DNA from 3 places in the Pseudoxanthomonas sp. 68-E7 genome. Region 1 is predicted to be linked to each of the others. Evidence: predicted binding sites of a transcription regulator. Region 1 holds the regulator's gene; each other region holds the start of a gene.

Region 1 (12,546 bases):
TGCCATGCGGGTGCCCGATCAGTGCAGGAAGCCGGCCAGCTTGGATTCGATGTTGCGCGGGTTCTCGCCCTGGGCAATCGCGATCAGGCCCTCGATGATCATCTCGCGCTCGCGGCTCTGTCCGCCGATCACGCTTTTCAGCTTGCTGGCGACCGGCAGGAAGAACAGGTTGGCCGAGGCGATGCCGTAGATGGTGGCGGTGAACGCGGCGGCGATGCCGTGGCCCAGCTTGCTCGGGTCGGCCAGGTTCTTCATCACCGCGATCAGGCCGAACACGGCGCCGATGATGCCCAGCGTGGGCGCGTAGATGCCCATCGCCTCGAACACCTTGGCGGCGGCCAGGTCCTGGTGTTCCTGGCTGTTGAGATCGATTTCGAGCATGTGCCGGATGGCTTCCGGCTCCAGGCCGTCGACCAGCATCTGCAGGCCCTTCTTCAGGAACGGATCGTTCTGTTCGTTGACCAGTGGTTCCAGCCCCAGCAGGCCCTGCTTGCGGGCGATGTTGCTCCACTCGACGATCTGCGCCACCAGGCTATCGTGGTTGGCGCCGGGGGGGCGGATCACCCAGCGCGCAATCGACACCGCGCGCTTGAACACCGCCGGTGGCGTGTGCACCAGGATCGCGGCGACGGTGCCGAGGATGACGATGACGAAGGCCGCCGAGGACCACAACGACGACACGCCGGCACCCTTGAGGATGCTGCCACCGACGAGGGCGACCAGGGCGAGGATGAGACCGATGAGGCTGAAGATATCCATATGCGGTGGTATCGGCCGTGGCGGCGCGGACTTGAGTTGGCGGGGGCGATCCGGTCCTGCCCGGTCTTCGGCCGCGGGCGGCTTGCCGGGACGAATCGACAAGTCCGGGATTCGTGTCGGGGGCGGGATATCAGCGGAGCAGGCTCAGCACCACGGGTGTCGCATGCGCCCCCATCCGCCCCCGTATCAAGTACGGGGCAGGCTCTTCGGGCACCTTCCCCCGCGGGCGGGGGAAGGGAAGCGGGACGGTCACGCGGCCGCTTCGCGCAGGCCGTCCACGTCCAGGATCAGGGCCATGCGGCCATCGCCGATCAGGGTCGCGCCGGCGTAGCCGCGCAGGCCGCGCACCGCGCGCGGCAATGGCTTGATCACCACTTCCTCGCGTCCGCGCACCTGGTCGACTACCAGGCCGAAGCGCTGGTCGCCCATCTGCAACACCACGATGGTCAGCAGCGGCGCCTTGATCGCCTCCACGCCCAGCCAGCGGCGCAGGTCGACCAGCGGCAGCGTGTTCGATTGCCGGTCCAGCACGGCCTGGCCGTCGAACCAGCGCAGGCTGGAGGCCGGTGCATGCAGCACCTCCATCACCCGCGCCAGCGGCAGCGCGTAGACCGGGTCGCCGGCCTGCACCAGCAGGGTCGGCAGGATCGCCAGGGTCAGCGGCACCCGGATCAGGAAACGGCTGCCGCGCCCCAGCTGCGAATGGATCTGGATCTGTCCGCTGAGTTCGCGGATGCGCGACTGCACCACGTCCATGCCGACGCCGCGGCCGGAGATGTCGGTGATCTCGGCCTTGGTGGAAAAGCCCGGCAGGAAAATCAGTTGCAGGCATTCGTCGTGCGACAGGCGAGCCGCCGCTTCCGGATCGATCAGGCCCTTTTCCAGCGCCTTGTCGCGCAGCCGTTCGGGATCGATGCCGGCGCCGTCGTCGCGGATCTCGATGGTGACGTAGTCGCCTTCCTGCTGCGCCGCCAGCCGCACCTGGCCGCTGCGCGGCTTGCCGGTGGCCTCGCGCAGGTCGGGCAGTTCGATGCCGTGGTCGATGGCGTTGCGGACCAGGTGCACGAGCGGATCGGACAGCGCCTCGACCAGATTGCGATCCAGTTCGGTGTCCGCGCCGATCAGTTCGAGGTCCACTTCCTTCTTCAGCGAGCGGGCGACGTCGCGCGCGACCTTGGGGAAGCGCGAGAACACCTTGCCGACCGGCTGCATGCGGGTGCGCATGACCGCGTTCTGCAGGCGCGCGGTGGCGATATCCAGGCCACTGACCGCGCGATCCAGTTCCTCGTCGCGCAGGCGCGCGCGCAGGGTCTTCAGGCGATTGCGCGAGAGCACCAGTTCGCCGACCAGGTTGACGATCGCGTCCAGTCGCCTGGTGTCCACGCGGATGGTCTGCTCGGCCTCGCTGGCGCGCGCGGCCGGACGCGGTGGCGCGGGCGAAGGCGCCACGGGGCGCGGTGGCGCGGCCGCCGGCGGCGCGGCCTTCGGTGGCGGGACGACCGCCGCGCCGGGCACGGCGCCGCCATGCAATTGATCCAGCAGCGCTTCGAACTCGTCCTCGCTGATCAGATCGCCTCCGGCGGATGGCGCCGTGGTCGGCGCGCCGCCGCCGTGCAACTGGTCGAGCAGGGCTTCGAACTCGTCGTCGGTGATCAGGTCGCCGCCGGCGGCGGCGACCGGACGCGGCGCGGCCCGGGCCGCGGGCGCGTTGCCGGTATCCACGTTGAACTGGGCGATCAGCGCGGCGGGCGCGTGCGGCGGCTCCTCGCCCGCGCCGACCGCGTCGAGCATGCGCTGCAGCCAGTCCAGCGATTGCTGGGCGGCGTCGAAATGATCCGCCTCCAGGGTCGCCTTGCCGGCGCGGACCATGCCCAGCGCTTCCTCGGCGGCATGGCACAGGTGCACCATCGCCTGGATGCCGAGGAAACCGGCGCCGCCCTTGAGCGTGTGGAAGCCGCGGAACACCGCGTTGAGCTGTCCGCTGTCGCCGGGATCCTGCTCCAGCGTCACCAGCTGTTCGCCGAGGCGTTCCAGGATTTCCTGGGCCTCGATGAGGAAGTCGGCGGCGATTTCAGGCGTGACGGCGGACATGGTTCGGCTCGGTGGCGGAGGCTGCGGAGGGCGGGCGGCTAGAGGCCCAGGCCCGACAGCAGGTCGTCGGCGTCATCCTGCGAGAACGCGTTCTTGTCCAGGCCGGCGACGGCGGGGCCGGCCAGGCCGCCGTCCTTCTTTTCCGGCGGCGGCAGCCCGAGTTCGCCGAAGCCTTCGTGCACGCGGCGGACGATGCCGGCGACGCGGCGGATGATCTGGCCGGTGAGATCCTGGTAGCTCTGCGCCAGCGCCATCTCCGACAGCCCGGCGCGGATCTCGTCCACCACCCGGGTCTGCTCGGCGCTGAGCGCGGTCGCCTTGAGCTGGTCGGCCAGGCCGCGGCACTGTTCGGCCAGATCGAGAGTCTTGTGGCTGGCCTGCTCGGTCATCGCGACCACGTGATCCAGGCGCGCGCAGGCGTCGTCGAGATCGCCGGCGCCGTGGGTGGGCGGCAGTTCGCCGAGGGTCTGCGCGAGCTCGCGGGCCAACCGGCCCAGGCCCTGCATCATCGGCTGCGTGCGCCAGGCGGCGATGGTGTCCAGTTCGCGCCGCCAGCCGGCCTCATCGCCCTGTTCCAGCGCGTCCAGCGCGTGCTGCAGGCGCTCGACCAGCGCGGCGCGGGCGCTGCCGGCTTCCATGACCGCCGCCATCAGGCCGCGGCTCCGAGGCGTTCGAAAATCTTGCCGAGTTTCTCTTCCAGGGTCTGCGCGGTGAACGGCTTGATGATGTAGCCGTTCACGCCGTTCTGCGCAGCCTCGATGATCTGCTCGCGCTTGGCCTCGGCGGTGACCATCAGCACGGGCAGGGTCTTGAAGCGGTCGTCGGCGCGGATCGCCTTGAGCAGTTCGATACCGGTCATGCCCGGCATGTTCCAGTCGGTGACCACGAAATCGAAGCTGCCCTGGGCCAGCGCGGTCAGCGCGCTGGAGCCGTCGTCGGCCTCGGCGGTATTGGTGTAGCCCAGATCGTTGAGGAGGTTCTTGATGATGCGGCGCATCGTCGAGAAGTCGTCCACGATCAGGATCCGCATGTTCTTGTTGGCTGTCACGAAAGGCTCCGGGTGAAGCAGGGCAAGGGTGGTCTCGAGGACCTTATCGGCAGGAAGCGGGGAAACTTTTGGGTCGGGATTGGAGGCTTGGGCGGGGATTGGGGATTGGGGATTCGCAAGAGCTTTTGCTTTGCCTCCCCCTTTGCAAAAGGGGGATTGAGGGGGATTTGCTTTTGGCGCCAAAAGCAAGCGCTTTTCAACCGCCGAATGGCGGGTCAATCCCGGTCGCCCGCTCCGCGGGCGCCCGCCCCCTTTTCCAAAGGGGGCTCTTCCAATCTCGACTCCCCAATCCCCAATCCCCGCCCAAGCCCCAATCCCGGCTCAATCCTCCAGCCCGGCGTCCACGCTCTCGAATACATTCAGCCGGCCGCGCAGGCGCAGCATGGCCTGGCCGTGGATCTGGCAGACGCGCGATTCGCTGACGCCGAGCACCGCGCCGATTTCCTTCAGGTTGAGCTCCTGCTCGTAGTACATCGACAGCACCAACTGCTCGCGTTCGGGCAACTGGCCGATGGCCTTGATCAGCGACTGGCGGAACTCGCCGCGTTCGAGCTGCTGCTGCGGGCTGGGGCCGCCGGTGACCGCGGTCTGCGGTTCGCCGTGGTCCTCGATGTGCGATTCCAGGCTCAGCACCTGGCCGCGGGCGGCGTCCTCAAGCAGGCGCAGGTACTCGGGCAGCGGCATCTCCATCGCCGACGCCACTTCGGTGGCGATGGCGGCGCGGCCGGTGCGCTGCTCGATCTCGCGCACGGTGGCCGCGGCCTGGCGGGCGCGCCGGTGCACCGAGCGCGGTACCCAGTCGCCGCGGCGGATCTCGTCGATCATCGAGCCGCGGATGCGGATCGAGGCGAAGGTCTCGAACGAGGCGCCCTGTTCGGCGTCGTAGCTGCGCGAGGCTTCGAGCAGGCCGATCATGCCGGCCTGGATCAGGTCGTCGACCTCCACGCTGGCGGGCAGGCGCGCGGCCAGGTGGTGGGCGATGCGGCGGACCAGGTCCGCGTGCACCGTGACGAAGTCGGTGGCCGCCGCTTTCTGGACGGCACGGTATTGGGCGGCGCCGGTACTCATGCAGGCACGCTCCGGTTGATCATGCGTTCGACGAAGAACTCGACGTTGCCGCGGGCGCCGGACGGCGGCTGCCAGCGTGCGGCGACCCGGGCGATTTCGTTGATGGCGCGCGCGGACGGACTGCCCGGATACGCCTTCACCACCGCCTGCTGGCGCTGCACCGCGCGGCGCAGCCAGTCATCCTGCGGCACCGCGCCCAGGTAGTGCAGGGCGACGTCGCCGAGGAAGCGCTCGCACACGCGGGCCAGCTTCTCGTACAGCTTGCGGCCCTCGTTGGGGTCGCGGACCATGTTGGCGATCACGTGCACGCGGTCCACGCCGCGCTCGCGCGAAAGCACCTTGATCAGGGCGTAGGCGTCGGTGATCGAGGCGGGCTCGTCGCACACCACCACCACCGTGTCCTGCGCGGCCTGGCAGAAGGTCAGCACGCTGTCGGTGATGCCGGCGGCGGTATCCACCACCATCACGTCCAGGGCGCGCTGCAGTTCGGAGAACACGTTGACCAGGCCGACGTGCTCGGCCGGCGAGAGTTCGGCCATGTGCCGGAAACCCGACGAGGCCGGGACGATCAGCAATCCCTCCGGGCCTTCCAGCAACACGTCCTCCAACTGGCAGCGTTGGGCGACCAGATCGGCCAGGGTGTACTTGGGGGTCAGCCCGAGCAGCACGTCGACGTTGGCCAGGCCGAGGTCGGCGTCCATCAGCAGGGTGCGCTTGCCCATTTCGGCCAGCGACGCCGCCAGGTTGACCGACACATTGGTCTTGCCGACGCCACCCTTGCCGCCGGTCACCGCGATCACGCGGACCGGATGGAAGGCGCCGGTCAGCGGCGGGGTGCTGCGCGGATTGGTCTGCAGCAGGTGTTCATGCGACATGGATGGTCTCCGCGTGGCTGGGTTCGTCGGCTTCCCGACGCAGTTGATCCAGGCGCAGGACCAGGTTGGGCGCGCTGGCGCGATGCAGGTCGTCCGGCACGCGCTGGCCGTCGGTGATCCAGGCCATCGGCAACTGGTGATCGACGATGACGGACAGGGCGCTGCCGAGCCGGCCGGTCTCGTCCACCTTGGTCAGCACCACGCCGTGCGGCTGGGCGCCGCTGAAGCGGCGGACCACTTCGTCCAGATCGCCGAAATGCGAGTTGGCCGGCAGCACCAGAAGGGTATGCGCCTGTCCGGCGGCGCGCAGCCAGTTGAGCTGGCCGACCAGGTTGCGATCGCGCTGGCCCATGCCGGCGGTGTCGATCAGCACCAGCTTGTAGTCGCGCAGGCGCTCCAGGGTCTGCGCCAGGCGCACGTCGCTGTCGGCCTCGTGCACGGCGATGCCCAGTTGGCGGCCGTAGCTGTGCAGTTGTTCGCGGCCGCCGACGCGCACGGTATCGGTGGTGACCAGGGCCACGTCGCGCGGATTGTGGCGGTCGGCGTAGGCCGCCGCCAGCTTGGCGATGGTGGTGGTCTTGCCGGCACCGGTCGGGCCGACCAGGGCGATCACGCCGCCCTGTTCCAGCGGATCCTGCGGCAGGATCGGCAGCTTGCGCGACAACAGGCCCAGCATCAGGCCGCGGCCACGATGCAGTTCGGTGTCGGCGGGAATCTGCAGGGCGACGTCGCGGGTGATGCCGGCATCGAAGCCGTAATCGTCCAGCAGGTCCATCGCCTGCGCGCGCACCGGCGAACCGCGCAGGCGCTCGTCGGTGAGGCGGTGCATTTCGCCTTCGATCATTTCGCGCATCGCCGCCAGTTCGGCGCGCATCTGCACCAGTTGTTCGTCCTCGGCGCGGGCGCGCGCGGCGTTGTCGGCGACCACGCTCAGGGTCGGCGCGGCCGGCATGTCCGCGTGAGGCGCGGCGGCCACCGGCTCGGGGGCGGGTGCGGATGCGGGAATGTCCACCGGAACCGGCGGCAGGCTGGCGGCCAGGCGCGCGGCGAAGGACTGCGGATCCACGGCGAAGGTGGCCGGGGCGGGGCGTTCGGATTCGAACGCGGCGATCGGCGCGGCGGGTGCGCTCGGCACGACGGACGCGACGGGCGCGACGGGCGCCTGCGGGTCGTTGGTCGCGGGCGCGGCGGCCACCCGGCTGAAGTAGGCGGCGGCCGCTTCGGCCGGCGACAGCGCGGGCGCGGTGGAAGTGGAAGACGCGGGCGGTTCGTTTCGAACCTGCGCCTGCGCGCCACGCGCGAACGACGGAACCACCGGCGCCGGTTCGGCGGGCGCGGCCGGACGCATCGCTTCCAGCGTCCGCTGCACCAGGGTCTCGTCGTAGTTGGAGGCCGCCACGATCTCGACGCCGTCGTCGGTCATCCGGTTGGACAGGATCACCGCGTCCGGTCCCTGTTCCTGCCGGACCAGCGCGAAGGCGGTGCGCATGTCGGGAGCGACGAAACGTTTGATTTTCATTTTAGGGGCCGGGATTGGGGATTCGGGATTGGGGATTGGGTAAAGCAGGGCGACGGCAAACCGTTCGCAGCGGTGGAGCATCTAGGTCGTGTCGTGTTCGTCTTCATTGCTGCATCCCCGTCATGAACCCGCTTCTGCGAATCCCCAATCCCGAATCCCGAATCCCGTCGCTTCAGCTAATCGTTCCCACCAGCTTCAACCGCTTGTCCTCCGGCACTTCGCTGTAGGACAGGACCGACAGCGTGGGAACGCTGTGCCGGACCAGTCGCGCCAGCGCGGCGCGGACGCCACCGGGGACCAGCACCACCGCCGGCTCGCTGCGCGCGTCCTGCTGGGCGACGCAGTCGGCCAGGCTCTGGTGGAGCCGTTCGGCCAGGCCGGGTTCCAGCGCGGCGCCGGTGCCCTGCACGCTGTCCTGCAAGACGCGTTCCAGTTGCGGCGCCAGGGTGTAGACGGGAAGTTCCGGCGCCATGCCGGAAATCTCCTGGACGATGAAGCGGCCCAGCGAGGTGCGCACGGCGGCGGTGAGCGCGGCCGGATCCGGGTTCTGCGGGCCGAATTCGACCAGCGCTTCGACGATGCGGCGCAACTGGCGGATCGGCACGCGTTCGATCAGCAGGTTCTGCAGCACCCGCACTACCGTCGACAGCGTCAGGGTCTTGGGGGTCAGGTCCTCGACCAGCTTGGGCGCGGTCTTGCCGAGGTTGGCGAGCAGTTGCTGCACTTCCTCGTGGCCCAGCAGTTCCGGCGCGTGTTCGCGCACCAGGTGCGAGAGATGGGTGGCGACCACGGTGGAGGCGTCGACCACGGTGTAGCCCAGCGACTCGGCCATCGCGTGCTGGGCGGGGGTGATCCAGGTGGCGTCCAGGCCGAACGCGGGATCCCGTCCGGGAATGCCGTCGAGCGCGCCGAACGCGCCGCCCGGATCCAGCGCCAGTTCGCGGTCCGGGTGGATCTCGGCGGTGGCGACCGGCACGCCATGCACCAGCAGGCGGTAGCCGTTGGACGGCAGTTCCAGGTTGTCGCGGATGTGCACCGGCGGCACCAGGAAACCCAGATCCTGGGTGAGCTTGCGGCGCACCGCCTTGATCCGCGACATCAGTTCGCCGCCCTGCGCCTTGTCCACCAGCGGAATCAGCCGGTAGCCGACCTCCAGCCCCAGCGGATCCACCGGCCGCACTTCGTCCCAGGTCAGTTCGGCCTGCGGGTTGGACGGCGCGGGCAGGGCGGGATCGGCGGCCGCGCCGCTCTCGCCGCCGGTGCCGGGCTGCTGCTTTTTCCACAGTTTCCAGGCGATGTAGCCGAGCACCGCCGCCAGCGTCAAAAACACGACATTGGGCATGCCCGGGACCAGCCCGACCACGCCAATCAGGCTGGCCGCCACCGCCAGCGCCTTGTGCTGGCCGAACACCTGGCCGACCATCGCGCCGCCCATATCCTGGGCGCGCGAGGCGCGGGTGACCAGCATCGCCACCGCCGAGGACACCAGCAGCGCCGGCAGCTGCGCCACCAGGCCGTCGCCGATCGACAGCAGGGTGTAGATCTTGGCCGCCTCGCCGACCGGCAGGCCGTGCTGCAGCACGCCGATCGCCAGGCCGCCGACCAGGTTGATGAACAGGATCAGGATGCCGGCGATGGCGTCGCCGCGGATGAACTTGCTGGCGCCGTCCATCGCGCCGTAGAAGTCGGCTTCCTCGCGCACTTCCTCGCGCCGGGCCTTGGCCTCCTCGCGGGTCAGCAGGCCGGCGTTGAGGTCGGCGTCGATCGCCATCTGCTTGCCGGGCATCGCGTCCAGGATGAAGCGCGCCGACACTTCCGAGATGCGCCCGGCGCCCTTGGTGATGACCACGAAGTTGATGATGGTCAGGATCGCGAATACCACCAGGCCGACCGCGAAATTGCCGCCGACCACGAACTCGCCGAACGCCTCGATGACCTTGCCGGCCGCGCCGTGGCCGTCCTGGCCGTGCAGCAGCACCACGCGGGTGGATGCCACGTTGAGCGCCAGCCGCAGCATCGTGGTCATCAGCAGCACGATCGGGAAGATGGTGAAGTCGAGCGGGCGGCGCACGTAGACCACCGCCAGCAGCACCACCAGCGAGATGGCGATGTTGAAACTGAAGAGCGCGTCCAGCACCGGCGGCGCCAGCGGGACGATGACCATGGCCAGCATCGCCAGCACGATCAGCGGCGCACCCAGGCCGTGGCGCAGCATGTCCATCATCCGCGAGGTGGGGCTGGGGACCGCGCTCATGCCGGCTTGCCCTCATCCACGTCCACGGCAGGCAGATCCGGGTGATCGGCCAGGGTGCCGTCGCGCCAGGCGCGCAGCTGGTAGACGTAGGACAGGATCTGGGCGACGGCGGTATACAGTCTCACGGGGATCTCCCTCCCGAGTTGCCCTTCGCGATACAAGGCCCGTGCCAGTGGCGGCGCCGAGACGATGGCGACCCGGTGGGCCTCGGCGACCTCGCGGATGCGCAGGGCGATTTCGTCCACGCCCTTGGCGACCACCCGCGGCGCGCCCATCTGCCCGGCTTCGTACTTCAGGGCCACCGCGTAGTGGGTCGGGTTGACCACGATGACGTCGGCGGTCGGCACTTCCTCGATCATCCGGCGCTGCGACAACTGGTGCTGCATCTGCCGGATCCGGCCCTTCACCTCCGGCCGGCCCTCGCTTTCCTTCAGTTCCTCGCGCAATTCCTGGCGGGTCATCTTCAGCTTCCGCATCCAGTTCCACTTCTGGTATGGGGCGTCGATGGCGGCCAGCAGCGCCAAGGCGCCGGCGCAGGCCAGCAGCAGGCCCCCGGCGAAGCCCATGCCCGAACGCACCGCCTGTTCCAGCGGCATGGTCAGCAGCTCGCGCAGGGCGTTCAGGCCCAGCTTCAGGCTCAGCCCCGCGGCCAGGCCGACGAAGGCCACGCGCAGCAACGACTTCAGCAGTTCGGCCACGCTCTCGGCGCCGTACAGGCGCTTGATGCCCGCCAGCGGGCTGAGCCGCTTCAGGTCCGGGGTCAACGCCTTGCCGGAGAACCGCAGTCCGCCCATCAGGACCGGACCGATGAACCCGGCCAGCACGCACAGGACGACCATCGGCAGGACCACCCAAAGCAGTTGCAGCATCAGCGCGCCGACGTGGCCGAACAGTTGATCCGGGTGCTTGAATAGCTGCGGGTCCGGGCTGAGCGCGATCTTCATCCAGCCCAGCGAGCCGCGCGCCAGCGGCGCCGACATCGTCAGCAGGGCGACCACGCCGGCACCGAACACCGCCGCCGTCGCCAGTTCGCGGGAGCGCGGGATGTTGCCCTGCTCACGGGCCTCGCGCAGGCGTTTTTCACTGGGTTGTTCGGTGCGTTCGCCGCTTTCGTCCTGCTCGGCCATGGGGGTGTGTCAGGGAAACCTGGTCGCCTTCGTGCAAGGACTGTTCCAGTCCGGTGACGGAAACCGGGCGTTGCCATTGGGAGGCGCCTTTTTCGCCAACAAGGAACAGGAGCCCCCGTGGAGCGGAGTTTGCTGCGCTGCTTGTGTGGTTCGCTGTTGAGTTTCGCTTGGGCAGGCTGCGGGGCTGCTGGGCGCTGAAGCGCATGGTTGCTATCGGTGGTCGCAGATGGTGCGCTTGCCGCGGGGCGTCACTTTGACCAGCCATTCGGCTGTTGAGAGGCGCTTCTTTGCTTGTGCAAAGAAAAGTAACCAAAAGAAACACACCCCTGGCGGCGTGCCCTTCGCTGCGCGAAGGGTCCGCAATCGGACCGGGAATTTTCGGAAGGGGCATCCTGCCCCTGCCGAAAACGGCGCACGTCCTTGTGCGCCGCCCTGCGGGTTTTACCCGGCCCGCTTGCCACGCCTGAACGGGGGCCCGAAGAGCCAAAGCAAAGCAACAGCAACGGCGGCTATCGGGAAGTCGGGCCTTTGCTCTTGGGGGCCCCATCCGCAGCGGTGGCGACGGTGGGTAAACCCGCAGGGCGCCGCCCACGACGCGCGGCGTTTTGGGCCGGCACACGGATGTGCCGTCCCAAAATTCCCACCGGCGACACGGACCCCAGCCGCGCAGCGGCTGGGGCGCGAGGACCGGGGTGTGCTTTCTTTTGGTTACTTTTCTTTGCACAAGCAAAGAAAAGCAACGCCCCGCGGCGAGCGCGCCATCGGCGAGAACCGATAGCAACGCCCCGCGTCAGCGCCAGGACGACAACGAAAAAACCCCAGCGAGCGTCTGCCCTGTCCGGGCGGATCATTTCTAGAAGAGCCGACTCAAAACAAATCTTCGGCGATCACATAACTGTCCCGCCCATTGGACTTGGCCCGATACAACGCCGCATCCGCCCGCGAAAACCAGTCATGCCAGTCCCGCTCATGCCCCAGCAGCGCGCCGCCCAGAGAAATCGTGATGCGTCCCCCCGGCCCGCGCAGCGAACCCCGCACCGCCTTGCGCAGGCGTTCCGTGGCCGCCTCCAGCTCGTCGCGGCTGGTCACCTGCAACAGCACCACGAATTCCTCGCCACCGAACCGGTACACCTGATCGTCCTTGCGCATCTCGTAGCGCAGGATCGAGGCCAGATCGGCGATGGCGTCGTCGCCGGCCGCGTGGCCGTAGAGGTCGTTGACCTCCTTGAAGCGGTCCAGATCCAGCACGATCAGTCCGTACCTGCCGCGGCCCTGCGCCTGCTGCTCCACCGCCAGGGTCAGGGCGCGCTCCATCATCCGGCGGTTGGGAACGTTGGTCAGCGCGTCCAGCGAGGCCAGTTCCTGCAGTTCCACCCGGTCGTCCTGGCTGCGGGTGGCGAAGGTGTAGGAGAACAGCGCGGTCAGCGCCGCCGTCACCAGGGTGGAGACGGCATGGAACATGTCGGGGAACACCCCGGGCAGCAGGCACAGGGCCACCAGCATGGCCAGCCCGGCGCCCAGCGCCAGCCGCCGGTCGGCGAGGAAGAAATTGGTCAGCAGCACCAGGTACAGCCAGGTCAGGGCGATCGGGCCGATCAGGCCGACCGCCAGCAGGCAGCCGCAGGAGTTCAGCAGGCACATCAGGTTGCCGGCGCGCTGGCTGTTGCCGCTGGCCCGGGCATACACCACCACGCCCAGGATGGCGCCGGCGATCACCGTGTCCACCAGCAGCGCGGTCAGGTTGCCGTGCGCGAGCCGGTAGATCGCGAAAGCGGCGATCACCACGGTCGTGGTCACGCCCAGCA
Region 2 (12,546 bases), on a different contig from region 1:
GCCACCAGTTGGGCATGAAGGTGATCGCGCACGGCGTGGAGACCGACATCCAGCTCGGCTTCCTGCGCCGCAACCACTGCGACATGTTCCAGGGCCATCTGTTCGGCGAACCGATGTCCGCCGAGGACGCCGGCGCGGTGCTGCGCCGCCGCTACCTGCGCGCCGACGCCTTCGCCGCGACCAAGCCGGATCGCACCCTGTTGCTGCTGGACGACGAGGAGAACATCCTGCGCTCGCTGGTGCGCCTGTTCCGCCGCGACGGCTACCGCATCCTGGCCGCCTCCAGCGTCAACGACGCCTTCGAACTGCTGGCCACCAACGACGTGCAGGTGATCCTCTCCGACCAGCGCATGTCCGACATGAGCGGCACCGAGTTCCTCGGCCGCGTACGCGTGCTCTACCCCGACACCGTGCGCCTGGTGCTGTCCGGCTACACCGACCTGGCCACCGTCACCGAGGCGATCAACCGCGGCGAAATCTACCGTTTCCTGACCAAGCCCTGGAACGACGACGACCTGCGCGAACACATCCGCCAGGCCTTCACCGCCTACGAAAACCAGCCGCATCACCGCGTGGTGGGTTGATATCCGGCTAGCGGGGCCTGGAAAGGCCCCGCGGAAGCGAAGCCTCGCGAAGACGGGTCATCGCAAAAACCCATGGATTCCAGCCTTCGCTGGAATGACGACAGTTTGTGCCCCCGCAACAGGGAGCACAGGCTCGTCATCCCCGGTGTTCATCATCCCGAGACTCATCACCCCGAGACTCGTCACCCCGAGACTCATCACCCCGAGGCTCGTCATCCCAGCGAAAGCTGGGATCCATTTGCTCTTGCCCTTGCCCTTACCGTTGCAGCCGCCCCAGCCTTCGCATTGACCCACTCCAACCAACGTCCCCCGAGCCTGCTTCACCCCCTCAGAAAGCCGCCACATCCTTCGCCGGCTGCCGCACCGGCAGGGTGATGCGGAAGCGCGAGCCTTCGCCCGGCTTGCTGTCCACCTCGATGCGGCCGTTGTGCTTCTTCACGATGCCGTAGGAAATCGACAGGCCCAGGCCGGTGCCGCTGCCGACCGGCTTGGTGGTGAAGAACGGATCGAAGATGTTCTGCAGGATGCTTTCCGGGATGCCGCTGCCGGTATCGGCGATCTCGATCCAGGCCTCCTCGCCGGCCAAGCCGGTGGTGACGCTGATGCGCCCCTTTTCCTCGATCGCATGGCCGGCGTTGAGCAGGATGTTCATGAACACCTGGTTGAGCTCGGACGGCAGGCACTGCACCAGCGGCAGCTTGCCGTAGTGCTTGTCCAGGGTGACCTTGTACTTGAGCTCGTTCCAGATGATGTTGATGGTCGAGTCCAGGCCGTGGTGCAGATCCGCCAGCTTCCAGGAGTCGTCGCGGCCGGAGTAGGAGAAGTCCTTCAGGCTGCGCACGATCTGGGTCACCCGCTCGATGCCCTCGCGCGATTCGGACATCAGCTGCGGCAGGTCGCTGGTGATGAAATCGATGTCGCAGCGCGCGCGCATGTCGTCGATTTCCGGCAGCAGCGCCTTGGGGTCCGGCGCGCGCAGGGCGCGCTCGTACACCTCGATCAGGGCGAACAGGCTGTGCAGGTATTCCTGCAGCGAACCCAGGTTGGAATGCACGTAGCCGATCGGGTTGTTGATTTCGTGCGCCACGCCAGCGGCGAGCTGGCCGATGGACGCCATCTTCTCCGACTGCACCAGTTGTTCCTGGGTGCCGGCCAGGCGGATCAGGGTCTGGCGCAGCTGCGCGTGGCGGCGCTGCAGTTCCTGCTGGCGCGCATGGCCTTCGCTGATGTCGTGGAACAGGATCAGCGCGTAGCCGTCGTCGCCCGGCGCATGGTGGTGATAGATCCGCAATTGCAGGATGCGACCGTCTTCCAGCCCCAGCTCGCCGCTCCAGCGGCCGGTCGCGCGGGCGGCGCGGCGGGCGTCGGCCGGCACCAGATCCAGCAACGCCTGCAGCGATTCCGGATCCTCGCCTTCGGGCAGCAGCGCCAGCGCGGACGCGTTGGCGTGCAGGGCGCGGTCATCGCCGCGGCACAACAGCACGCCATCGTCCATCAGCTCGGTGAGCGCCTGAATGTCGACGAAGGACGGAATGTCCGCGGGGAGACGGGAAGCGGGAGAAACACTCACGACGGATGGCCCTGCGAAAGGGTCTGGCGACAAACGGGGCCGCCAGTATCGGCAAGCGTCGCGATGGCGGCAAGCATGCGCCGCCGCCCGGCTCAGACCACCGCGAGCGGGCGGCTGCCGCGCAGGACGTCGGTCTGTCCGTTGGCGTCGTAGGCGCCGCTGCTTTCGCTGCGTCCCAGGTGACGCAGCGCCCAGTTCACTTCGCGGCGGCGGCGCGCCAGCAGCGCGCCGTTGGCCTGGTTGGCTTCGGACAGCTCGCGCAGGCGGGCTTCGAATGGTGCCGCCGGCTGCGCGGGCATCCGGCTTTCCAGCTCGCGCAGCGAGGCGAGCTTTTCACGCGTCGACTGCACCAGCGCCTCGACGTCGTGTTCCAGGATCGCGCGGCGCTCCTCGGCCAGCGCCGAGGCCAGGCGCTCCAGCGGCGTCTCCAGTCCGGCGCTCATCGGCCGAGCTGGCGTTCCAGGCTCAGCATGCCGTCGGCGATCGCCTCGGCATTGATCTGATAGGTGCCGGCCTGCAGCGCGTCGCGAATCTGCTGCACGCGCGCGGTATCCACGGCCGAGGCCGAGGACAGTTCACGCTGCAATGCCTGCAAGCTGGTCGCTTCGCCGGTCAGGCGCAGGCTGTCGCCGCCCGCGCTGGCTTCCACCGGACGGGAACGTTCGGCGCCGGAGGCCGCCACCTTGCCACCGACGGGTCCGGTGGTGCGGATGGCAGAAGGCGCGTTGCCTTCGATTTTCTGGCTCATGTCGGTCTACCTGTTGCGGGTTCAAACAGCATATCGGCCGTCAAAGGCAAAGCTTTAGTGACGGAATCCACAATTTTTCATCGGAAGCGCAGCCGGGGCGCACTTCCCTGCAAGCTCGGTATCGGCGGCGCCGGCCGGGACTTTAGGGCCGTCGCGCATCTTTCCTTCACCGGCTCACCCAGACGTCGCCGCCCGGCCCCACCACGCCCTGCACCACCCGGCGCGAGGACAGGTTCTCCACCGTCACCCGCTCGTTCTCGCCGGCGTCGGCCAGCGCCTTGCCGGCCACGCGCACCTCGACACTGCCACGCCGGGAGACCAGCGCCACGTTGTCGCCGCGCCGGATCAGCCGTGGCGCGACCAGATCATTGGCGCCCAGCACCGATCCGGCGACCAGCATGCGCCGGGCCACCTGCCCTGTCGCCTGCGCGGGATCGGTCAGCGCACCGGCGCCAATCCGGGCGCCATCGCGGGTTTCGGCGACGAAGGCATCGGCGGTGACCACCTGCCCCGGCGCGATGCCGCGATTGAGCACCAGCACCGTCTGGGTGCGACGCACCCGCACCGGCACGAACAGGCGCCAGCCCTGCGGGCAACCGACCTCGACCGAACCGCTGTTCTGCACCCGCGCCTCCAGCGGCGCCGCGCAACGCGGCAGGCGCAGGTTGGGATCCAGCGTGGCCTCGGCTTCGCCGGCCGACGCCATCGCGCCGACCGCGGCCTGGCGGATGCTGTCCACCGGCTGGAAGTCCGTCGCGGGCGCGGCGAACGCCGCCAGCAGCGCGGGCAGCAGCACGAGTCGTCGCATGATCGGGTTTCCTCGGTTCATCGTCCTGGCGGATGCAAGCGATGTGCCGGAACCGGGCTGCGCCCTGCGGCGTGTTCCCGCCGGCACGCGATTCCGCGCGATTGCGCGGCCCATGCCGGATCCGCACCGGCGCATCCGGACCACGCTCAAGCCGCCCACATCCCGGCCGATATGCCTGCATGACCCAGGATCTGCTCAACCGCATCGACCAGCGCACCCGCCTGGCCGGCCACAACCGGCTCGCCCTGTTGCTGTTCCGCCTGGGCGGGCGTCAGCTTTTTGGCGTCAACGTCTTCAAGGTGCAGGAGGTGCTGCGCCGCCCGCCGCTGTTCCAGCTGCCCGGCCTGCCCACCGAGTTCGCCGGCGCCGCCGACGTGCGCGGCCGCTCGATTCCGGTGCTGGACCTGGGCCTGAGCATCGGCCATCCGGAACGGGATCCGGATCCGGCGCGCGCGCCCAACTACCTGGTGGTCACCGAATTCAACCGCTCGGTGCAGGGCTTCCTGGTCAGCGACGTCGAGCGCATCGTCAACATCGCGGTGGAGGACATCCACCCGCCGCCGGAACTGGGCGCCGAAGCCAGCTACCTGACCGCGGTCACCCGCTTCCAGGGCGAGCTCATCCAGGTGATCGACGTGGAAAGCGTGCTGGCCGACATCTCGCAGGCGCGCATGGATGCCCCGCTGGCGCCGGAGATGGCGCTGCCGGCCGACGCGCCGCCGTTGCAGGTGCTGGTGGTGGACGACTCGCGCGTGGCCCGCTCGCAGATCCGCAGCGTGCTGGACCAACTGGGGGTCAGCGCCACCCTGCTGTCCGACGGCAAGCAGGCCCTGGACCACCTCCTGCAGATCCAGGCCGCCGGCGAGGACCCGGCCGAGCGCTACGCCATGGTCATCTCCGACATCGAGATGCCGGCCATGGACGGCTACACCCTGACGACGGAAATCCGTCGCCACCCCGGCCTGGCCGGCCTGTACGTCCTGCTCCACACCTCGCTGTCGGGCGTGTTCAACAACGCCATGGTCGAACGGGTCGGCGCCAATGCCTTCGTCGCCAAGTACAGCCCGCACGAGCTGGCGGACTATGTGCTGAACCGGTTGAAGCAGGTGGTGGCGACGAAACGGGCGGCGTGAGGCGGCGCCAGGCGGCTGAAGGAACGCCGGGATTGAGGACGGCGGGTCCGCACCCGAGGCCCCGTCGTCCCAGCGAACGCTGGGACCCATTTTCGCTCCTGCTCCTGCACCCCGCCGGCGATGCACGCCACGCAAAGCCACAGGGATCCCGGCTTTCGCCGGGATGACGACAGGACGACGACGGTTCCACCCTGCCCCGGTGAATCCCTGTCGACAAGGTGAACCGAACCGGCAGACGACCGGCGTTTCGGCGGACTGGCACAAGCCTTGCACCCACCCGGGCAACGTTCCCAACGGGGCCCGCCAATGTCCAATCCCATCCGCGATTATCTCGGCGTGCATGCCGCCGCCCTGCCGCTGCGCGAGCAGCGCATGCAGCTGATCGCCAGCAACCTCAGCAATGCGGACACCCCCCACTACAAGGCCAGGGATCTGAACTTCCAGGCCGTGCTGGAGAACGCCGCCGCCCGCCAGGCCGCGCCGCTGCAGACCAGCGACGCGCGCCATCTGAACGGACTCGAGTTTGGCCCGCAGATCTACGAGCGCCAGGGCGTGCAACCCAGCCTGGACGGCAACACCGTCGACGCCGACACCGAGCGCGCCGCCTACGGCCGCGCCGCGCTGGAGTACCGCGCCTCGCTGAGTTTCATCGAATCCAAGGTGCGCACCATGCTCACCGCCATCACGGGGCAATAAGCCATGAGCAACCTGCCGATCTTCGATGTCGCCGGTTCGGCCCTGCAGGCGCAGTCCGTGCGACTGAACACCATCGCCAGCAACCTGTCCAACGCCGATTCCATCGCCTCCTCGCCCGACGCGGTCTACAAGCCCATCGAACCGATCTTCCAGGCACGTCCGCTCAATGCCGACGGGTCGCTGACCTCGGTGCAGGTCAAGGAGATCACCCAGAGCGAGGCGCCGCCGATCAAGCGCTACGAGCCCGGCCACCCGATGGCCGACGCCGAAGGCTACGTCTACGCACCGGACGTGGATCCGGTCGCGCAGATGGTCAACCTCATTTCCGCTTCGCGCGGCTACCAGGCCGGCGTCGAGGTCCTCAACACCGCCAAGGAACTGGCCCTGGCCACGCTGACCATGGGCCGCTGACGCGGCCCGTCCACCGGAGCAACCGCATGACCACCGCCGTCAACGGCGATCCCTTCGCCGCGATCAACAACAGCACCACCGGCACCGGGTCGAACAAGAAGAAGGAGAGCCTGGGCCAGGCCGAGTTCATGCGCCTGATGACCGAGCAGCTCAAGCACCAGGATCCGCTCAAGCCGCTGTCCAACAGCGAGTTCATCGGCCAGCTGGCGCAGTTCTCCACCGTGCAGGGCATCAGCGAGCTCAACACCACCGTCAACGGTTTCACCACCGCGCTGACCGGCGACCAGGTGCTCAAGGGCGCCTCGCTGGTCGGCCACGACGTGCTGGTGCCGTCGGAAAAGCTCGCGCTCGGCGCGCAAGGCAACGCCACCGGCCTGGTGATGTCGCCCGCCACAGGCACGCTCAAGGTGGAAATCACCGACGCCAGCGGCGTGGTCGTGGACACCCTCGAAATCGACGCAGCCAAGGGCGAGACCGCGTTCGCCTGGGACGGCCTGAAGGCCAACGGCGAACGCGCGCCGGAAGGCGTGTATTCGATCAAGGCCACCCATACCGACGATACCGGCAAGGCCACCCAGCTCAATACCTACGTCGATTCCACCGTGGAAAGCGTGACCATCGGTTCCGATGGGCTGTACCTCAACCTGCCCGGCCTGGGCACCGCCCCGCTCGACTACGTGCTGCGCATCGGCAAGTCGGCTTCCTGATCCCTGACATCCACGGGCCATCCGACCCGGCATCCGCTAAGGAGTTCTCCATGGCTTTCAACAGTTCGCTCTCCGGCATGAAGGCGGCCAACGCCGACCTCAACGTCACCTCGCACAACATCGCCAACGTCGGCACCACCGGTTTCAAGGAATCGCGCGCCGAATTCGCCGAAGTGTTCTCCACCACCGGCTACGGCCTGCTGCGCAACGGCATCGGCGCCGGCGTGCGCCTGACCAACGTGGCCCAGCAGTTCTCCCAGGGCGACATCAACCAGACCGGCCGCTACCTGGATCTGGCGGTGGATCGCGAAGGCTTCTTCACCGTCAGCAACAACGGCACCAACGTCTACACCCGTGCCGGCAACTTCCAGCGCGACTCCAACGGCTACGTCACCACCCCCGACGGCTTCCGCCTGCAGGCGTTTCCGCCGCGCGCCGACGGCAGCGGATTCGATACCGGCCGCCTGGTCGACCTGCAGTTGCTGACCAGCGACAGCCCGCCTGCGCCGACCACCTTGGTCAATCTCGGCGTCACCCTGCCCGGCAACGCCGCCCAGCCGACCATCGCCCCTTTCAACCCCAACGATGGCAACAGCTACAACGAGACCACCTCGGTGACGGTGTACGACTCGCTCGGCGTCGCCCACCAGCAATCGGTCTATTACGTGAAGACCGCCACCCCCAACGAGTGGCAGGCGCACGTGTACGTCGACGGCACTTCGATGGGACCGGCCACCACCGTGCGCTTCGACAACAACGGCGCGCTGACCTTGCCGGCCAACGGCCGCATCACCCTGGCCCCGTTCACCCCGACCACCGGCGCGGGCGTGCTCAACATGACCCTGGACATCACCGGCACCAACCAGTACGGCGAAGCCTTCGCCAAGAAGGACCAGCGCCAGGACGGTTATGCCAGCGGCAAGCTCAACGAGTTCACCGTCTCGCCGGAAGGCGTGGTCTACGCGCGCTATTCCAATGGCGTGGATCGCGCCATCGGCCAGGTCGCGCTGACCAACTTCACCAACCCGCAGGGCCTGGTCTCGCAAGGCAACAACACCTGGACCCACAGCTATGCCTCGGGTGAGCCGCGCACCGGCGCGCCGGGCACCTCCGACTTCGGCCAGGTCGCCTCCGGCGCGCTGGAAGCCTCGACCGTGGACCTGACCGAGCAACTGGTCAACATGATCGTCGCCCAGCGCAACTTCCAGGCCAACTCGCAGATGCTGTCCACCCAGGATCAGATCACCCAGACCGTCATCAATATCCGTTGATGACGGCCCCTTGAGCACGCCGAAGTAGCCAGAACCCAAGCCCCTTTGAAAAAGGGGGCGGGCGCCAAAGGCGACGGGGGACTTTCTCTTCGCGCGAACAGCAAATCCCCCTCAATCCCCCTTCTCCGAAGGGGGAGGCAAAGCCAAAGCGGCCCTTCCCCAATCCCGAATCCCCAATCCCGAATCCCTGCTCCCAATGGACAAAGCCCTCTACGTCGCCATGACCGGCGCCCGCGCCTCGCTGCAGGCCCAGGGCGCCGTGTCGCACAACCTCGCCAACGTGGACACCAAGGGATTCAAGGCCGCGCTGGCCGCGACCGAGGCGTTCAAGATTCCCGGCCAGGGATTTCCCTCGCGCGTGGACGCGGTGCTGACGGATCCGGGTTTCGACTCGCGCACCGGCACCCAGATGGTCACCGGCCGTTCGCTGGACGTCTCGCTGCAACCGGGCCGCTGGCTGGCGGTGCAGGCGCCGGACGGCGGCACCGCCTATACCCGCAACGGCGAACTCAGCGTCACCCCCAACGGGCAACTGGTCACCAACGGCGGCCGCGCCGTGCTGGATGAGAACGGCAATCCGATCGCCATTCCGCCGGCGCAGTCCTTCGACCTCGGCGCGGACGGCACCATTTCCATCGTGCCGCAGGGCGAAGGCCCGCAGACCATGGCGATGGTCGCGCGCATGCGCATCGTCGACCTGCCGGCCTCGCAGCTGGCGCGCGGCGCCGACGGCCTGATGCGCCCGGCCGACCCGACCCAACCGCCGCCGCCGATGGCCCAGGGCAACAGCCTGACCACCGGCGTGCTGGAAGGCAGCAATGTCGACGCCGCCGGCGCCCTGGTCCAGATGATCCAGCTCCAGCGCCAGTTCGAGATGCAGGTGAAGGTCGTCCGCACCGGCGACGACATGGCGCAATCGTCGAACCAGTTGCTGCGGCTGGGGGGTTAGGGGCCGTGATTGGGAAGTCGGGATTCGGGATTGGTAACAGCGACTTTGTGGCCGTCGTCCCGGTTCTTGTCCGCGTCGAAATCCCGACCACCGGGTTGGCACGGACCTTGCCTCATCCCCATGCGAAGAAGGATCCGACGCCCACGTCGAATCCCCAATCCCGAATCCCCAATCCCATCGCTCAAAGGACCACGCCATGAATCAGGCACTCTGGGTCGCCAAGACCGGTCTCGATGCGCAGCAGACGCGCATGTCCGTGGTCTCCAACAACCTGGCCAACACCAACACCACCGGCTTCAAGCGCGACCGCGCCAGCTTCGAGGATCTGCTGTACCAGCAGCTGCGCCAGCCCGGCGGTTCGACCTCGCAGCAGACCCAGTTGCCGTCCGGCGTGCAGTTGGGCACCGGCGTGCGCGTGGTCGCCACGTCCAAGGATTTCCAGCAGGGCAATCCGCAGCAGACCGGGCGCTCGCTGGACGTGATGGTCAACGGCCGCGGCTTCTTCGAGGTGATGCTGCCCGACGGCACGCCCGCGTACACGCGCGACGGCTCGTTCCAGATCAACGCGCAGGGCGAACTGGTCACCAACAGCGGCTATGCCGTGCAACCCGGCATCCAAGTACCCGAAGGCGCCCAGTCCATGACCATCGGCAACGACGGCACGGTCAGCGTGACCATGGCCGGCGAGGCGCAGGCGGTGGAAATCGGTTCGCTGACGCTCACCGATTTCGTCAACCCGTCCGGCCTGCAGGCCAAGGGCGAGAACCTGTATGTGGAAACCACCGCCTCCGGCCCGGCCCAGAACGGCACGCCCGGCCTCAACGGCCTGGGCAACCTGGTGCAGGGTTCGCTGGAAGGTTCCAACGTCAACGTGGTGGAAGAGCTGGTCAGCATGATCGAAACCCAGCGCGCCTACGAAATGAACGCCAAGGCCATCTCCACCACCGACTCCATGCTCGGCTATCTGAACAACAACGTCTGAGGCCCGCCATGAACCGCCTGTCCCGCACCGCCACCCTCGCCTGCTGCCTTCTCGCGCTGGCCGGCTGTTCGCGTTCGTTCGGCGACGTGCGTCCATTCGCGCCGATGCAGCCGGTGCAGGTGGTGATGGCGCCGCAGGCCGAGCCCACCTCCGGCGCGATCTACCGTGCCGGGCCGGGCCTGAACCTGTACTCCGATCGCCGCGCCCGCGACGTCGGCGACCTGCTGACCATCAATCTGGTCGAGAACACCAACGCGCAGACCAGCGCGACCACCCAGGTCGACAAGACCAGCGAGATCACGATGGCGGCGCCGAACATCGCCGGCGCGCCGCTGACCTATAACGGCCGCGACCTTCTCAGCGCCTCGGTCAAGGGCGATCGCGGCTTCAACGGCAACGGCAAGAGCGCACAGAGCAACCGCCTGCAGGGCAGCGTGACCGTCACCGTCATCCAGCGCCTGCCCAACGGCAACCTGGTGGTGCAGGGCCAGAAGAACATGCGCCTGAACCAGGGCGACGAGCTGGTCCAGATCCAGGGCATCGTGCGCGCCGCCGATATCGCGCCGGACAACAGCATTCCCTCCAGCAAGGTCGCCGAGGCGCGCATCGCCTACGGTGGCCGCGGCGCCATCGCGCAATCGAACTCGATGGGCTGGCTGGGGCGTTTCTTCAATTCGCCGATCTATCCCAATTAACCCTCTGGACTGACGAGTCACCCGGGAGCGCCGCACGATGGCCATCCGCCTGCCCTTCCATCGCAACCCTCGCGATCCCAACCGTCGCCGCGTCGATCCGTGGACCACGATCGGCGCCCTGCTGTGGTGGCTGATGGTGCTGGCCTGCCTGGCGCCGTCGGCGCGCGCCGAGCGCATCAAGGATCTCGCCCAGGTCGGCGGCGTGCGCAGCAACCCGCTGGTCGGCTACGGCCTGGTGGTGGGCCTGGACGGCAGCGGCGACCGCACCAGTCAGGCGCCCTTCACCGTGCAGAGCCTGAAGAACCTGCTGGGCGAACTGGGCGTCAATGTGCCGCCCAACGTCAATCCGCAGCTCAAGAACGTCGCCGCGGTCGCCATCCACGCCGACCTGCCCGCCTTCGCCAAGCCCGGCCAGCCGATCGACATCACCGTCTCCTCCATCGGCAACGCCACCTCGCTGCGCGGCGGCAGCCTGCTGATGGCCCCACTGCGCGGCGCCGACGGCGAGGTCTACGCCATCGCCCAGGGCAATCTGGTGGTCGGCGGTTTCGGCGCGCAGGGCCGCGACGGTTCACGGGTGTCGATCAACATCCCCAGCGTCGGCCGCATTCCCAACGGCGCCATCGTCGAACGCGCGGTGCCCAACGCGATGAACGACGGCAGCGGCAGCGTCACCCTCAACCTGCACCAGGCCGACTTCACCACCGTCTCGCGCATGGTCGCCGCGCTCGACCAGCGCTTCGGCGCCGGCGCCGCCTACGCGATCGACGCGGTCACCGTGGCGGTGCGCGCGCCGGCCGATGCCGGCAGCCGGGTCAACTTCCTGGCCCAGGTCGAGAACCTGGAACTGACCCCCGGCAGCGCGCCGGCCAAGGTCATCGTCAACGCCCGCACCGGCACGGTGGTGATCGGCGCGCAGGTGCAGGTGATGCCGGCCGCGGTCACCCACGGCTCGCTGACCGTCACCATCACCGAATCGGCCAACGTCAGCCAGCCCAACAGTTTCAATCGCGGCGGCCAGACCGTGGTCACCCCGCAATCCGACGTGCAGATCACCGCCGAAGGCAACCGCATGTTCAAGTTCGAGGGCGGCACCTCGCTGGACGAAATCGTCCGCGCGGTCAACGAGGTCGGCGCGGCGCCGGGCGATCTGATCGCCATCCTGGAAGCGCTCAAGCAGGCCGGCGCATTGCGCGCGGAGCTGGAAATCATCTGATGAACATCCTGCAGCCCGCCCTGCCGCTGAATCCGACCGCCAATCCAGCGGCGGACAACGCGCGCATCCACGAGGTGGCGCGGAAGTTCGAGGGCCAGTTCGCGCAGATGCTGATCAAGTGCATGCGCGAAGCCAGCTTCGGGGACTCGCTGTTCCCCGGCGAAAACCAGATGTTCCGCGAGATGTACGATCAGCAGCTGGCCAAGGCGATGACCCAGGGCAAGGGCATGGGCCTGGCGCCGATGATCGCGCGCCAGCTCGGCGCCACCGATACCGCCGCGCCGGTACCGGTCAACACCGCGTTGTCGCAGTACCGCAAGATGATGCCGTCCGGCGCCGAGCAGATGCTGGACGTGATCGCCGGGCGCTCACCCGCGCCGTCCAGCACGTCCGCCGACGCCGGCGATCCCGGTGCGGCGATGGGCCTGCCGCGCATCGACTGGGCCGCGCTGACCGCGCCGGAAACCCAGGCCGCCTGCGACGAGGTCGAGCAGGTCGCCAGCGCCAATCCGCAGCAGTACGCCCGCAACACGCCCGAACGCTTCGTCGCCGAGATCTGGGACCACGCCCAGCGCGCCGCCAAGGAACTGGGCGTGGATCCGCGCGCCCTGGTCGCCCAGGCCGCGCTGGAAACCGGCTGGGGCAAGCGCGTCATCCAGCGCAACGACGGCGGCAGCGCGCACAACCTGTTCGGCATCAAGGCCACCGGCTGGAAGGGCGAGCGCGCCCGCACCGGCACCCACGAATACCGCAACGGCGTGCGCCAGAACGAAACC
Region 3 (5,863 bases), on a different contig from region 1:
AGCAGAACGCCGCATTGGTCGAGGAGGCTTCCGCCGCCGCGCGCAGCATGGAGCAGCAGGCGCAGGGCCTGGCCGAAGCGGTGTCGGTGTTCGAACTGGACGAACTGGCGCCGGCGCCGGTGGCCGTCGCGGCCCCCGCCCCGCGCGCGGCAGCCGCTCCCGTCGCCCGCCCCGCGCAACCGCGCCAGACACCCGCCGCCATCGTCGAAGCCGCGCTGGCGACGGAAGGGGAAGACTGGCAGGAATTCTGATCCCGCCATTCGCTGCAACGGGCGCCTCCTCGGCGCCCGTTCTCGATAACCGCTTCCCACGAGTCCTCCATGTCCGTCCCGCTCCGCACCTCTCCCGCCGCAACCGATGACGACGCCCCGCGCACCCACGGTCGCGAGTTCGAATTCGGCGATCGCGACTTCCGCCGCGTCTGTGATCTGATCCGCCAGCGCGCGGGCATCGCCCTGGCCGACGGCAAGCGCGACATGGTCTACGGCCGGCTGTCGCGACGCCTGCGCGCGCTCGGCATGCGCAGCTTCCGCGAGTACCTGGACCAGCTGGAGAGCGACGGCGGCGACGAGTGGCAGGCGTTCACCAACGCGCTGACCACCAATCTGACCGCGTTCTTCCGCGAACCTCACCATTTCGATCGCCTGCGCGAGGAACTGTCCCGGCGCACCGGCGACGGCCTGCTCCGCCTGTGGTCGTGCGCCGCCTCCACCGGCGAGGAGCCCTACTCCATCGCCATCACCGCCTGCGAGGTGTTCGGCAGTCTGAATCCGCCGGTGCGCATCCTCGCCACCGACGTCGATACCCAGGTGCTGGCCACCGGTGGACGCGGGGTCTATCCGCTGGAGCGCATCGCCGGGCTGGACGACGGCCTGCGCCGCCGCTACTTCCAGCGCGGCACCGGTCCCAACGAAGGCCATTGCCGGGTCCATCCGGCCCTGCGCCAGTTGATCGAGTTCCGCCCGCTCAACCTGCTGGCGCCGCGCTACGACGTGGAAGGGCCGTACACGGCGATCTTCTGCCGCAACGTGATGATCTACTTCGACAAGCCGACCCAGCGCGGCATCCTGTCGCGGCTGGTGCCGCACCTGGCCGACGACGGCATGCTCTATACCGGGCACTCGGAGAACTACCTGCACGCCGCCGACATCATCCAGCCCTGCGGACGCACCCTGTACCGCCGCGCCGGGGTCCGCGCATGAGCGCCGCCGCCCTCGCCTTCGCCGACGGCGGCGTGCTGCGCTACCACGACGCCCGTTTCCAGACCCCGGCCGCCAAGTTGCTGCCCACCCAGTACCTGGTGGTCGACGACGACACCGCGCTGGTCACCGTGCTCGGTTCGTGCGTGGCCGCCTGCATCCGCGATCCGCTGCTCAAGCTCGGCGGGATGAATCATTTCCTGCTGCCCGATGGCCAGGCCGGCGACGGCGCGCCGTCGCGTTATGGCAGCTTCGCGATGGAACTGCTGATCAACGACCTGCTCAAGCGCGGCGCCAGCCGATCGCGGCTGGAAGCCAAGGTGTTCGGCGGCGCCAACGTGCTCAAGGGCTTCACCAGCAATCCGGTCGGCACCCGCAACGCCGAGTTCGTGCGCCGCTACCTGGACACCGAGCGCATCCCGGTGGTCGCCGAGGATCTGTGCGGCATCCACCCACGCAAGGTCTGGTTCTTCGCCGCCACCGGCCGGGTGGTGGTGCAGCGCCTGCCGCACGCGCACGACGCCGAGGTGGTCGCCGCCGAATCCGCCGCCCGCGCGCGGCTGTCGCGCACGCCGGTCAGCGGTGGCGTGGAGCTGTTCTGATGAGCGCGCCCTGCAAGGTCCTGATCGTCGACGATTCCGCGGTCGTGCGGCAGATGCTCACCGAGATCCTTTCCAGCGATCCGGGCATCGAGGTGGTCGGTTCCGCCAGCGATCCGCTGATCGCGCGCGACAAGATCAAGCGCCTGAATCCGGACGTGCTCACCCTGGACGTGGAAATGCCGCGCATGGACGGGCTGGCGTTCCTGGAAAACCTGATGCGGTTGCGCCCGCTGCCGGTGGTGATGATCTCCTCGCTGACCGAGCGCGGCGCCGACACCACCCTGCAGGCGCTGGCGCTGGGCGCGGTCGACTTCGTCTCCAAGCCCAAGCTCGACGTGGTCCGTGGGCTGGAATCCTATGCCGACGAGATCATCGCCAAGGTCAAGGCCGCCGCGCGCGCCAAGGTGCGCCCGCTGGCGCGTCCGGCCAGCGTGCGCCAGAGCGCCGACGCGGTGTTGCCCGCCACGCAGCCGGCGCGGGCCCTGCGTTTCCAGACCACCGATCGGCTGATCGCGATCGGCGCTTCCGCCGGCGGCACCGAGGCGCTGCGGGTGGTGCTGGAACAGATGCCGGCCGACGCGCCGGCGATCGTGATGACCCAGCATATTCCCGCCGGTTTCAGCCGCGCCTTCGCCGAACGCCTGGACCGGCATTCGGCGATGGCCGTGCGCGAGGCCGGCGACGGCGAGGCGATCCTGCCCGGCCACGCCTACCTGCCGCCGGGCGGACGCCACCTGCGGGTGATCCGCGACGGTGCGCGCTGGCGCTGCCGGATCGACGACGGTCCGCCGGTCAACCGGCACAAGCCGGCGGTCGATGTACTGTTCCGCTCGGTCGCGCACGCGGCCGGCGACAACGCCATCGGCGTGATCCTCACGGGCATGGGCGACGACGGCGCGCGCGGCCTGCTGGAAATCGCCCAGGCCGGCGCCCCGACCTTCGTCCAGGACGAGGCCACCAGCGTGGTCTGGGGCATGCCCGGCGCCGCCGTGCGGCTGGGCGCGGCCAGCGAGACCGTGGCGCTGGACAACGTCGCCGAGCGCCTGGTGCAACTGTCCGGACAGGCGCGCTGACGCCGCTTTCCCGGTGCGTGCGTTCCGGGGTGTGCTTTCCCGCGCCTGCTTTTCGACACATCCCCACGCCGGTCACAGTTTCGCCTGCGCATCGCGCATCGTCGCGACGAACGCTAAAGAGCCATCCCCCATGGCCGATATCCATACCGTGATTCAGTAGAGAGCACCCATGTATTCGCGCATTCTGGTTCGTCTTGCCGCTCCCTTGATCCTGACGCTGGTGTTCCCGCTGTCGGTCGCCTTCGCCTGGCCCGGCGCGGTCCAATGGGCCATCCTGACCACGATGACGCTGGCCTGGCTGCTGTTCGCCTTCCTGACCGTCTGGGGTGCGCAGAAACCCAGTGCCGAACACACCACCATCCTGCGCGAACAGGACAGCCTGCTGAACGAACTGCGCCGCTTCGTCGGCAATGAAATCGACGGTTCGCGCGCCGAAATCGAACGTGCCCGCGGCCTGATCCGCGACGCGGTCGGCGGCCTGGGCGAGAGCTTCGACGCGATGATGCGCAAGTCGCGCGAGCAGAGCCAGGCGGTGTCGCGCATCGTCGACCGCGCCGGCGACGGCGATCGCGCCGGGGTCGACGTGGCCCGCTTCGCCCAGCACGCCAGCCAGCGCATGGAACAGCTGGTGGAAGCGCTGGAGCAGGTCAGCGGCCAGAGCACCACCACCGTGCACCACATCGACGAGATGGCCCAGCATCTGGACGGCATCTTCTCGCTGCTGGAAGACGTCAAGTCGATCGCCGACCAGACCAACCTGCTGGCGCTCAACGCCGCCATCGAAGCGGCCCGCGCCGGCGAGGCCGGCCGCGGCTTCGCGGTGGTCGCCGACGAGGTGCGCAACCTGTCCGAGCGCTCGACCGCGTTCAACGAACAAATCCGCAAGCTGGCGCACAGCTCCAAGGACGCCATCGCCAAGGTCCGCGAGACGGTCTCGCACATGGCCTCGCGCGACCTGGACCGGTCCCGCGAAGCGCGCGGAGAAGCCGCCAGCATGCTGACCCAGGTCGCCGCCATCAACGCCTCGCTGGGCGACGGCATGCGCGAAATCTCCCAGTGCGGCCATGCCATCGACCTCAGCGTGGCCGAGGCCGTGCGCGCCCTGCAGTTCGAGGACATCGCCACCCAGTCGCTGGGCAGCGCGGCCACCCACCTGGATCGCCTGACCACCATCAACCAGGAAGCCCTGGCCCTGCAGGAACTGCTGCACCGCAGTGGCGGCGTGATGGACCAGGAACTGCTCTCGGCCCTGCGCCACATCGGCAACCGCCTGCGCGATCGCCGCAGCGAATGGGAGCGCCCGCCGCACAAGCCGGTGGCGCAGCAGAACATGGGCGCCGGCACCGTCGAACTGTTCTGATCCCGACGCCATCGCCATCCCCGACGCCGGTGCCGCTTCCGCGGTGCCGGCGTCGTCGCATCCGCCGCACCGGCCCCGCAGGCAACTGGCATACTGGCGCGGTTGTTTCCCTGCCCGTTGCCCGATGACGGCCCGCACGCCTCCAACCACCTCCACCGCCACGCCCACCGCCCCCGACGCCCTGCGCGAGCTGTACGCGCGCCAGGAAGCCGAGCGGAAGCAGGTCGCGCGGGCGCTGCACAACGAAATCGGCCAGGCGCTGTCGGCTATCAAGATGTCCGCGCACCTGGCCGGAGACGAGGAGGATGCCGACCAGCGTCGCCAGGATCTGGCCGACATCGTGCGCATCGCCGACGACACCGTCGCCCGCCTGCGGGATCTCTACGCCGACCTGCGACCGCCGCAGATCGACACGCTGGGGCTGGCCGCCTCGCTGCGCGGCGAGGCCGAACGCTGGCAGGCGCGCTGGGGCATCACCCCGCGGTTCGAACTGGTGGAACCGTCGCCGCGCGCGTCCGCGGCCATCGAGCTGGCGGCGTTCCGCCTGGTCCAGGACCTGCTGTGGCCACTGGCCGGCCTGTCGGCGCTGGAGCTGCGGCTGGCGCCCGCGCAGGCGGACACGGCCGTGCTGGAAGTCCACCATGACGGCGCGCTTCCCGACGCAATCACCGAAGCCTTGCTGCGTTCGCGCGCGGACGCGCTCGGACTTCCCCTCGCCCTGGCCGGCGACACCTTGGTACAGCCGCGCCTGCGCCTGGCGCTGCCGGTGATGGAGGAGGATTGAGCGTGTCCGCCTATCCTGCCACCGCCTCGCCGATCGCCCGCCTGGGCGCGCAGGATCCGGAACTGCAGGCGCTGATCGACGAGGCCATGCGCGGCGGCACGCCGTTGATGCTGCTGCACATCGACATCGATCACTTCCGTTCGATCAACGAGAACATGGGCGCCGATGTCGGCGATCAGGCGCTGCTGCTGCTCGGCCAGCACCTGACCACCCAGCTCGGCCCGGAGGCGCGGGTATGGCGCCAGGGCAGCGACGAGTTCATCGTCGCCATGCCGCGCCTGCCGCACGTCGCCTCGCCGGATGAGTTCGGCGCCTTCGTGCGTGACCAGGTGGAACTGCCGATGGCGGTGCTGCCCTACACCCTGTTCCTGACCGCCACGGTCGGCGTCGCGCTGTGCCCGGAAGACGCGACCACCGCCAGCGGCCTGCTGCAATGCGCGGAGACCGCGGTCGGCCAGGCCAAGCACGAAGGCCTGAACCTGGTCCGTCGCTACGCCCGCGATGCCGCCATCAGCGTCCGCAGCGACAGCATCATCGCCCGCCAGATCGTCAACGCGATCGACAACAACGAGTTCCGCCTGCACTACCAGCCGCAGATCAATGCCCACGACGGCCGCGTGGTCGGCATGGAGGCGTTGCTGCGCTGGCATTCACCGGCATTGGGCGTGCTGGTGCCGGAGCGCTTCATGCACGTGGCCGAGAAGCTGGGCGTCATCGTCCAGATCGGCGACTGGGTGCTGCGCCAGGCGTTCCGCCAGGCGCGGGTGTGGCGCGACTGGGGGTTCGACGACTTCGAAATCGCGGTCAACGTCTCCACCCTGCAGCTGCTGCGGCCCAACTTCGTG

The links. The regulator FliA, encoded in region 1, starts transcription of late flagellar genes. The targets are predictions, from matches to a motif close to TAAAGTTTNNCNNNCNNNGGCCGATAA.
Region 2: a site for FliA is predicted at 2,933-2,959, ahead of flgM (flagellar biosynthesis anti-sigma factor FlgM). Genes of this name have one in related genera too.
Region 3: a site for FliA is predicted at 2,989-3,015, ahead of AC3DE2_RS12875 (methyl-accepting chemotaxis protein). Genes of this name have one in related genera too.

Annotation. Positions count from the first base shown of each region.
Region 1 covers NZ_JBYMTI010000007.1:262,531-275,076, reverse strand. Annotated here, with positions in the region: gene motD (flagellar motor protein MotD) at 1-6, opposite strand, end outside; gene AC3DE2_RS17825 (flagellar motor protein) at 19-759, opposite strand; gene AC3DE2_RS17820 (chemotaxis protein CheA) at 1,009-2,850, opposite strand; gene AC3DE2_RS17815 (protein phosphatase CheZ) at 2,889-3,500, opposite strand; gene cheY (chemotaxis response regulator CheY) at 3,500-3,880, opposite strand; gene AC3DE2_RS17805 (RNA polymerase sigma factor FliA) at 4,220-4,966, opposite strand; gene AC3DE2_RS17800 (MinD/ParA family protein) at 4,963-5,841, opposite strand; gene flhF (flagellar biosynthesis GTPase FlhF) at 5,831-7,360, opposite strand; gene flhA (flagellar biosynthesis protein FlhA) at 7,533-9,614, opposite strand; gene flhB (flagellar biosynthesis protein FlhB) at 9,611-10,741, opposite strand; gene AC3DE2_RS17780 (GGDEF domain-containing protein) at 11,609-12,546, opposite strand, start outside.
Region 2 covers NZ_JBYMTI010000005.1:6,282-18,827, forward strand. Annotated here, with positions in the region: gene AC3DE2_RS12885 (EAL domain-containing protein) at 1-584, shown strand, start outside; gene AC3DE2_RS12890 (ATP-binding protein) at 913-2,079, opposite strand; gene AC3DE2_RS12895 (flagellar protein FlgN) at 2,247-2,597, opposite strand; gene flgM (flagellar biosynthesis anti-sigma factor FlgM) at 2,594-2,902, opposite strand; gene flgA (flagellar basal body P-ring formation chaperone FlgA) at 3,069-3,710, opposite strand; gene AC3DE2_RS12910 (chemotaxis protein) at 3,890-4,843, shown strand; gene flgB (flagellar basal body rod protein FlgB) at 5,150-5,539, shown strand; gene flgC (flagellar basal body rod protein FlgC) at 5,543-5,950, shown strand; gene AC3DE2_RS12925 (flagellar hook capping FlgD N-terminal domain-containing protein) at 5,977-6,657, shown strand; gene flgE (flagellar hook protein FlgE) at 6,708-7,928, shown strand; gene AC3DE2_RS12935 (flagellar basal body rod protein FlgF) at 8,125-8,877, shown strand; gene flgG (flagellar basal-body rod protein FlgG) at 9,074-9,859, shown strand; gene flgH (flagellar basal body L-ring protein FlgH) at 9,868-10,554, shown strand; gene AC3DE2_RS12950 (flagellar basal body P-ring protein FlgI) at 10,688-11,770, shown strand; gene flgJ (flagellar assembly peptidoglycan hydrolase FlgJ) at 11,770-12,546, shown strand, end outside.
Region 3 covers NZ_JBYMTI010000005.1:130-5,992, forward strand. Annotated here, with positions in the region: partial or broken gene AC3DE2_RS12855 (methyl-accepting chemotaxis protein) at 1-251, shown strand, start outside; gene AC3DE2_RS12860 (CheR family methyltransferase) at 321-1,202, shown strand; gene cheD (chemoreceptor glutamine deamidase CheD) at 1,199-1,801, shown strand; gene AC3DE2_RS12870 (protein-glutamate methylesterase/protein-glutamine glutaminase) at 1,801-2,874, shown strand; gene AC3DE2_RS12875 (methyl-accepting chemotaxis protein) at 3,044-4,234, shown strand; gene AC3DE2_RS12880 (sensor histidine kinase) at 4,359-5,018, shown strand; gene AC3DE2_RS12885 (EAL domain-containing protein) at 5,015-5,863, shown strand, end outside.